DNA from 4 places in the Pantoea ananatis PA13 genome. Region 4 is predicted to be linked to each of the others. Evidence: predicted binding sites of a transcription regulator. Region 4 holds the regulator's gene; each other region holds the start of a gene.
What was found. The regulator LexA, encoded in region 4, represses DNA repair genes until DNA is damaged. The targets are predictions, from matches to a motif close to TNCTGTATGTACATACAGNA.
Positions count from the first base shown of each region.

Region 1: a site for LexA is predicted at 809-828, ahead of PAGR_RS14305 (DNA translocase FtsK 4TM domain-containing protein). Genes of this name have one in related genera too.
Region 2: a site for LexA is predicted at 1,288-1,307, ahead of umuD (translesion error-prone DNA polymerase V autoproteolytic subunit). Genes of this name have one in related genera too.
Region 3: a site for LexA is predicted at 1,648-1,667, ahead of mutH (DNA mismatch repair endonuclease MutH). Genes of this name have one in related genera too.

Region 1 is NC_017554.1:3,041,980-3,044,184, forward strand. It holds gene PAGR_RS14305 (DNA translocase FtsK 4TM domain-containing protein) at 1-748, opposite strand, end outside; gene lrp (leucine-responsive transcriptional regulator Lrp) at 867-1,361, opposite strand; gene trxB (thioredoxin-disulfide reductase) at 1,887-2,205, shown strand, end outside.
Region 2 is NC_017554.1:2,543,645-2,545,849, forward strand. It holds gene umuC (translesion error-prone DNA polymerase V subunit UmuC) at 1-845, opposite strand, end outside; gene umuD (translesion error-prone DNA polymerase V autoproteolytic subunit) at 848-1,267, opposite strand; gene PAGR_RS11995 (helix-turn-helix transcriptional regulator) at 2,158-2,205, shown strand, end outside.
Region 3 is NC_017554.1:964,526-966,730, forward strand. It holds gene PAGR_RS04690 (TerC family protein) at 1-637, opposite strand, end outside; gene mutH (DNA mismatch repair endonuclease MutH) at 738-1,415, opposite strand; gene rppH (RNA pyrophosphohydrolase) at 2,102-2,205, shown strand, end outside.
Region 4 is NC_017554.1:4,369,145-4,371,349, reverse strand. It holds gene plsB (glycerol-3-phosphate 1-O-acyltransferase PlsB) at 1-323, opposite strand, end outside; gene PAGR_RS20625 (diacylglycerol kinase) at 452-820, shown strand; gene lexA (transcriptional repressor LexA) at 927-1,541, shown strand; gene dinF (MATE family efflux transporter DinF) at 1,652-2,205, shown strand, end outside.

The sequences.
Region 1 (2,205 bases), 1.3 Mb from region 4:
CCAGATCGGGCTGCGCCTTACGGGGCGCAGAAAGCAGAACGTCATCGTCGTCATGGGGCTGCGCGTGAAGAACAGGCACATCATCTTCATGATGTTCGCCCTCGTCCTCTTCCTGCCAGGGTTCGTCGTGACGTGAACGGTTGCTGGCAAATGTCAGCACGCCCATGACCACGCCACCGATTCGTTCTGCAATGGTCAACCACGACCAACCGGTATACAGCGTAATGCCCGCTGCCCAGATGCAAAGCAGAGTGAGGGTGCCACCAGCAGGACTAAACCAAGGTGAAATCGCATTGCTGACGAGGCTGCCGATCACGCCGCCTGAAGCAAAGTACCAGATGTCGTCAGCATTCAGTGCAGCCATGCCGCAGGTCGTCACGACCAGGGCCAGTACGCCAATTAAGCGCAAACCTACGGCGAAATAGTCGAAGTAGTCCTGATTATCGCGCTGGCGAAAGGCTATCCAGCACAATCCAAGGATCACCGGTGGAATGGCGTAAGCCATCACGCCAAAGATGAACAACAGCGTGTCAGCCAGCCATGCCCCTACCGTACCGCCGATATTATGGATAGGCTCGTGCCAGGCCGTCTGCGACCAGCTCGGGTCGGAAGGATTAAAACTGACCAGGGAAACCATCAGGTAGACGGCAAACAACGCCACCAGAATGAGCAACGCTTCCAGCAGACGGCGTCCACTGCTCAGCGACTGTAACGAAACGTCTTTATCTTCTGTGTATTCCTGGCTCAAGAGAACTCTCCAGGTGCCTGTAAAGTAAGAAACAACAGCGTCGGGCTCACCCGACGCTGGTCCTGTATGTATTCACAGGAGTGTACCGAAATTTCACAGGCTTTGCACCTGCCACGCATCAGCGCGTTTTGATCACCAGACGGTTACTCTGTTTGACCTCTTCCATCACCACGTAAGTACGCGTGTCGTTTACACCCGGCAGGCGCAGCAGGGTTTCCCCCAGCAGCTTGCGGTAGGCGGACATATCGGGCACGCGTGTTTTCAGCAGGTAGTCGAAATCACCAGAAACCAGGTGACACTCTTGAGTTTCCTCAAGTTTTTGCACAGCGGCGTTAAATTGCTCAAACACATCTGGTGCGCCACGATTCAGAGTAATCTCAACGAATACCAGTAATGAGGCGTCCAGGTAGTGAGGGTTAAGTTGCGCAGTATAACCAAGGATGAATCCCTGGCGTTCAAGACGACGTACACGCTCAAGACAAGGTGTAGGCGATAATCCTACACGTTTGGAAAGTTCCACGTTTGAGATACGACCGTCTTTCTGCAATTCATTCAGAATATTTCTGTCGATCCTGTCGAGGTCTTTACCGGGGCGTTTCTTATTATCTACCATTATTATTGTCTCTCTTAATTCCTTCCCTTTACCTGCCATCCCCTGAAAACGCTCATTGTTCGGGGCATTTTTTGAAGTGAAATAACGGCGTCTCAGTGCTGTCGCACCTATGTGTATGACGCATGTTGTCTGTCCACATCATGCGTCATGACTCATATCAGACGACAAAATTCGTTCGGCACATTGCCCAAAACCCGGCGGCAAAACCCGTTTTGTTCCGAAGATGTCATTCGCTTCTCACACTGTTTTCGCAAATGCGCAGGCGATTGTCAAAGTAAAATGTCTAAATTCAGGACAAGATGCCAGACACATCGCTGGGTCACTGTTTTTAAATGAGTATTTTCGGGCGATAAGGTGCAACAACGTGAATTTTTGCCCCCTTTTGGCGCAAACCGCAGGCAAAAAGTGCAATCATCGTCTACGCCTTTTGCAGTAATCGCTAACAAACGCGCGCAAGTGTTGTCAATGACACGGCTTATTCCCTACAATCGCAGGCTATGTCAGACGAATGAAACTGAGGAACGCATGAGTACGGCTAAACACAGTAAGTTGCTCATTCTGGGCTCTGGTCCAGCAGGTTATACCGCAGCCGTTTATGCTGCACGCGCGAATCTGAATCCGGTGTTGATTACCGGTCTGGAAAAAGGCGGACAGCTGACGACCACGACGGAAGTGGAAAACTGGCCGGGCGACCCGCACGATCTGACAGGTCCATCGTTAATGGAACGCATGCATGAGCATGCCGAGAAATTTAACACTGAGATCATTTTTGACCACATCCATTCCGTGGATCTGCAGAATCGTCCGTTCCGTTTAACCGGTGACAGCGGCGAATACACCGCAG
Region 2 (2,205 bases), 1.8 Mb from region 4:
TGTTTTTCTTTGCGAAGTTTTTCGGCCGCACGTTCGGCGTAGGTGCAGACGGCCTGCCGCACCTGCGCATAGTCTGACAGGCGACTGCTGAAGGAGCGTGAGCACATAATCTGTTGTTTGGTGGGTTCGAGCGCCTCCAGATCCTGACAGGGTTCGCCGCGCAACTCTCTTACGGTGCGCTCCAGCACCACGCTGAAATTTTTACGAATCAGGCTGGTGCTCTGGCAGGCTAAATCATCTGCCGTTTTAATCCCCATTTCCTCAAGTCGCTGGCTGAGCCGTCTGCCAACGCCCCATATATCGGCGACTGGCACAAGTGAAAGCAACTTTTTCTGTCGATCTCTGTTGGACAAATCCAGAACACCGCCTGTCTTACTCCACTTTTTTGCGGCATGGTTAGCCAGCTTTGCCAGCGTCTTGGTGGGGGCAATGCCGACGCACACATTGAGATGAACTTCTTTTTTTATTCGGGTTTTGATCTCGCGGCCGAAGGTGTCGAGCGACATACAGTGACTGACGCCCGTCAGATCCAGAAAGGCTTCGTCAATGGAATAAATCTCTACCGAGGGCGCCATTTCCTCCAGCAGCGTCATCACTCTGGTACTCATATCCGCATAAAGGGCGTAGTTGGAACTAAAAACCTGCACGTTGTGACGGGCAATAATCTCCCGCATTTTGAAAAAGGGCACGGCCATCGTAATGCCCAGGGCTTTTGCCTCCGCATTGCGTGCAATCACACAGCCATCGTTGTTAGATAACACAATAATGGGTTTTCCTTTGAGATCGGGCCGAAACACCGTTTCACAGGAGGCATAAAAGTTGTTCACGTCCACCAGCGCAAACATGATTAATAAACCGACTTGATCACATAGGTCACCACACCAAATACTTCCAGCGCATCCTCCGTGCTAATCGCAATCGGTTTAAACTGCCGGTTCATCGGCATCAGTTGCAGACAGGGCTGAAGCTGAAGACGCTTAACGGTAAATTCCCCCTCGACAGAGGCGACCACGATATCGCCATGCGAGGCTCTTAGCGCGCTGTCCACCACCAGCATATCGCCGTCATTAATGCCTGCGCCGGTCATCGACTCTCCACTTACCCGTACAAAGTAGGTCGAACTGGGGTGCTGAACGATCAGCTTGTTCAAATCAATACGTTGCTCTACGTAGTCCTGAGCCGGCGATGGAAAACCACATGGCACCCGCTCCATAAACAGCGGCAACGCGAGTAACGCACTGACGTTTGCTGGCCTGATAAGCTCCACATTTACCTCCCTTCCAAAATAACTGTATATAATTACAGTAATCGCGATCAACGGGTTTGATCAAGTGAAATGGCAAGGGTTTATATGAAGCGGTTGATGTGGATACAGATTTTTTTGCAGCCGCGCCGGGCAGGTTTTACGCAACTGTTCAGCAATCCTGCATTCAGGTCATTCTTTCACCTGCGGCTTTCTCTGCGCCTTAACCTGTTTCGTTCGTGGCGCGCTTTTTGTCTGACGCCGTGGCTGCGTCATGTTCACGACCCTGAAACGGTCACACGCACGGTATTTCAGTGGGCCGTTCACCTGCATGTTTGCCGTTAATTAACGCGCTTTTCTGTTTGGTCCCGATGAACGGCAGCGTCAACATCGACAGCATTTGTATTCTGGCGCTGACTGATTTAATTTTCTGCCAAGAATAAACTGCAAATAATGATTGTCGTTATGCCTTATATCCATGCCGACGTATCGCTATTCAGATAGCGATTTGATGAAAGACACAACATGAAAGACACAAAGCGCCGCCTGTTGCGTTAACCTCCGGCCGTTTTTATTATTCTTCCCGGCCTGATGCCAGGACAGGGTATTTATCCCCGCACGCACAGCACACCGTTCGATAAAGCGGAATCACAGAAACCTGGCCCGTCAGTGATAAGCCGTTTCAGCTGGCCCCCGGCGGGGCGCGCCCGATATCGCGGTGCGGTAAGAGACGCTTTTCCTGACTGCTTCTGATCATGCCTGCGTAGATCAGATCTGATGAAGACATATAAACATCTGATTTAACTGTTAATATAATTATTAAGATAAGTAAAGAATACGTGAAGTGTTCTCACCGCCGCCCAGCGCTATGATGCGCCCTGACCTGACAGCCTTATAAGGGAAAGGAGCACAGCATGGAATTAAAAAACCGTCACGGACAGAAAGTATCTTTAACAACCGAT
Region 3 (2,205 bases), 1.2 Mb from region 4:
TGTAACCTTTTGGTACATGCACCGCGAAACTTTCCAGGATCAGGGTAAAACCCACCAAAATCAGGAACGAGAGAGCCAGCATTTTGACCGATGGATGACGATCAACGAACTCGCCAATACTGCGGGCAGCGACCATCATCATTAATACCGCAATCACCACTGCCGCCATCATAATAAACAAATGGTCGGAGAGGCCCACGGCCGTAATAACGGAGTCGAGACTAAAAATGATGTCGAGCAACATGATTTGAACAATGGCACCCATGAAAGAGTGAACGTTGGTTTTGTGCTCGGCTTCTTCGCCTTCTATCGTTTCATGAATCTCCATGCTGGACTTCCACAGCAAGAATAATCCACCAAACAACAGGATGAGATCGCGTGCTGAAAAAGCATGATCCATGAGGGTAAACAATGGGTTGGTCAGTCTTGCGACCCAGGCAATAGAGGCCAGTAACCCCAGACGCATCAGCATTGCGCCCATCAAACCGATGCGGCGTGCGCGGGCTTGCTGATGTTTGGGGAGTTTTGCCACCACTAACGACAGAAAGATAATGTTATCAATGCCCAGAACCACTTCCAGAATGGTCAGGGTGCCCAGCGCCAGCCAGGCGTTGGGATCGGTAATCCACTCGAACATACCTGCACTCATATCCTAAACGAAAATTAAACAAAGATTATACGCACCAAATTTGTCTAACTCACATTTAAATACCGCCAGGGACGCGAGAATAAGGCTGTCAGACCAGAAAATGGCGTGCCAGAAGCGGGCCTGTAAAACTTTTCTTGAGATAAAACCCGCGTGGCAGCGTCATGATGGGCTGTCCGCGATCGCCGATCCCTTCCGTTAAGGCTTTGCTGTTTGCTGCTTTGGGGCGAATCTGCAGCCAGGCACCGTGACGGGCGGTGATGCGTTCTACCTGACCCAGTACGATCATATCCATCAACTCCTCCCAGTCCTGGCGCAGCATCTCATCTTCCTGCGCGTCGGGGCTCCACAGCAGCGGCGCGCCAACCCGACGTTCGCCTAATGGGATGTCACGCTCGCCCTCTACCGGCATCCACAGGACGCGCGCCAGCTTATGGCGGACATGGCTGTTTTGCCAGGTGACGCCGCTGTTTCCGGTGAGGGGCGCAACGCAAACAAATGTTGTTTCCAGCGGCTTGCCATAGCGATCGACAGGGATCGTTTTCAGTTCAATTCCCAGGTGTGCGAAATCCTGTTCTGCTTTACTGCCCGCACTGGCGCCCAGATGCCATTCCAGCAGCATCCCGACCCAGCCTTTATCCCGTTTCAGGTTGGCCGGTATCGGAATGCCTGCCTGGTCGGCCAGGGTTTGCAGCGTTAAACCTGCCAGTGACTGGGCGCGCGATAACAGTGTTGACTCATCTTCAGGTGGCCCGGGAAGGAATGTCATGTGAATAACTCATAATGATTAATAATTAAGCAGCCTGCAGCAGCCTCAGGTTTTCCACAGGAAAGAACGCGGTATAACTCACATAATAACATGAAACATAGTACTTTTTTTTACAGCGAAATTGGCAGGCTCCAACTCATGTCGCAGGTTATCCCAACTTGCTATCAACAATGAACAGGATCTCAAGCCCAGTTATCCACAGAAAAATGGGATAACCCCGTCTCAGGTTGCCTACTGGTTCCATTTACAGCCTTGACTTTGCTGTTTTTCAACAAAAATTAAGCCGTTTGATGCAAGCTTGAGCCGATCGCTGTGGATAAAAAGCATTGTGGTGGATCTTTAGCCAATTGTCAGCACGAAGGAATTATCCGCCCCCTTTCCGGCAGGGTAAAAGGCAGCAGAGTAAAAAAATAGGCTTATATTTCAAGAATAAATCGTGGTCTGGTTTTTGGTGCCTTCAGATTCATCCTGGTACGTTATTCAGTTAACTCCCGTGTTCTGCACAAAGCTATCCACAGAAAACGTGAATAAGATCTCTCTTTTTACGGACTTTTGTTTATAACTTCGCATGAGTCTGTGAGTTATCCCGACATTACGCCCCTAAGCGCCCGCAAATCCAGTGGTTTACCGCCTGTAAGGAGTGTGAAACAATCAGACCATTCAATTTTAGCTTTTGAGGTAGTCCGGTGATCGATGATGATGGCTACCGCCCGAATGTTGGTATCGTAATTTGTAACAGGCAGGGGCAAGTGTTATGGGCCAGGCGCTTTGGACAGCACTCCTGGCAATT
Region 4 (2,205 bases):
TATTCGTGGAAGATTTTTACCGACTCGACGCTGGGCACGAAATAGGGGAACACGCGCGGACCGTCGTGAATAAAGACATGGCGCGGCAACAGGGCCCCGTCAATCTCCAGTGGTGAGAGCGGATCGGGCAGATCGTGCCGGATGCACTGCGCACGCAAAGTGAGGAGATCGGCCTTTGAATCATAAGGCAGGACATACATAATAGGCCGGGTAGGATCCAGCCCATGTTCGGATACGGGATCGGCCGGAATGGCCTTACTCTTTACCAGAAACGAAAGGGGTAAATTCAGTAATTTATAAAAAAGTATACGCCAACCTGACATAGACAATATGAAGCCTCTTGTTAGCAAAGCGGCGCAAGCTTATCAGAAAGCGCAGCAAAAATCTGTGACAGCGACAATTGTGCGCTGCCCAATATTGACGTCAATCCTTTGAAAAGAGTTCCTTTATTATGACAAATAATGCCACCGGCCTTAACCGTATTGTGAAAGCGGCCGGCTATTCATGGCAAGGTCTGCGTGCTGCCTGGCAGCACGAAGCCGCTTTTCGTCAGGAAGCGGTTGCCGCAGTGGTGGCGATTATCCTGGCCTGCTGGCTGGATGTCGATACTGTTTCGCGCATCCTGATGATTGGTTCTGTCGTGCTGGTGATTATTGTCGAAGTCCTGAACAGCGCGATAGAAGCCGTGGTAGACCGCACAGGCCAGGAGCGTCATCCGCTTGCCGGGCGGGCAAAAGACATGGGATCCGCTGCCGTTTTTATCGCAATATTACTGGCCCTTTTTGTCTGGGGAACGCTGCTTTGGTCGCATTTGCGATAAGCGTTCCATCTCGGCTCAAATAACTGATTTTGACCTGAGTTTTGGTTTCCATTTCACCAATACCTGTATATACTCACAGCGACTGTATAAACAACCAGGGGGCGGGATGAAAGCATTAACCAGCAGGCAGCAACAGGTCTACGACTTGATTCGCGACCACATTAATCAAACAGGCATGCCGCCAACGCGTGCAGAAATTGCTGCACAACTCGGTTTTCGTTCGCCCAATGCGGCCGAAGAACACCTGAAAGCACTGGCGCGTAAAGGCGTGATTGAAATTGTCTCTGGTGCGTCCCGCGGTATCCGTTTGTTAATGGAAGAAGAGCCATCAGACGGCCTGCCGCTGATCGGTCGTGTTGCCGCCGGTGAGCCATTACTGGCTCAGGAACACATTGAAACACATTACAAAGTGGATCCCGACATGTTCAAGCCTTCAGCCGATTTCCTGCTGCGCGTAAGCGGTATGTCAATGAAAGACATCGGCATCATGGATGGCGATCTGCTGGCCGTACACAAAACGCAGGACGTGCGCAATGGTCAGGTTGTGGTGGCGCGCATCGATGACGAAGTCACGGTAAAACGCTGGAAAAAGCAGGGTTCTGTGGTGCATCTCTTACCTGAAAACAATGATTTCGAGCCTATCGTTGTTGACACCCGTGCCCAGTCACTGACCGTTGAAGGTCTGGCCGTGGGCATTGTGCGTAACGGTGAGTGGCTGTAAAACCGGTTAAGATTGTCGGCTTTCGTCAATCTTACTATTCCCCTGCTTGTCCTTACTTTTCCGCTGTGGGTTGACCTGAAACCCCGGCGGTTCATCGCACGGATTTACGAATGCGCTTTCTGACGGCTACCGATAAAAAACTGTGGCGGTTAGCGCTGCCCATGATCCTGTCAAATATTACGGTTCCTTTGCTCGGCCTGGTCGATACGGCCGTTATTGGTCATCTCGACAGTCCGATCTATCTGGGCGGCGTCGCCGTCGGCACGACCGTCACCAGCTTTGTCTTCATGTTGCTGCTTTTTCTACGCATGAGCACTACGGGCTTAACGGCACAGGCATTCGGTGCGGGCGATAAGACCGCGCTGGCGCGTGCGCTGACACAGCCACTGATCATCGCCCTGGTGGTCGGCATCCTGTTTATCTTCCTCCGCTATCCCGTCACCGCATTGGCGACCCGCTTTGTCGGTGGGGATCCGTCGGTGCTGGAACAGGCTGCCCTGTTTATTCATATTCGCTGGCTCAGCGCGCCCGCAACGCTGGCTAACCTGGTAATCCTGGGCTGGCTGCTGGGCGTTCAGTATGCCCGGGCACCCGTCATCCTGCTGGTGGTGGGGAATGTCATCAATATCCTGTTAGATCTTTGGTTGGTTCTGGGCCTGCACTG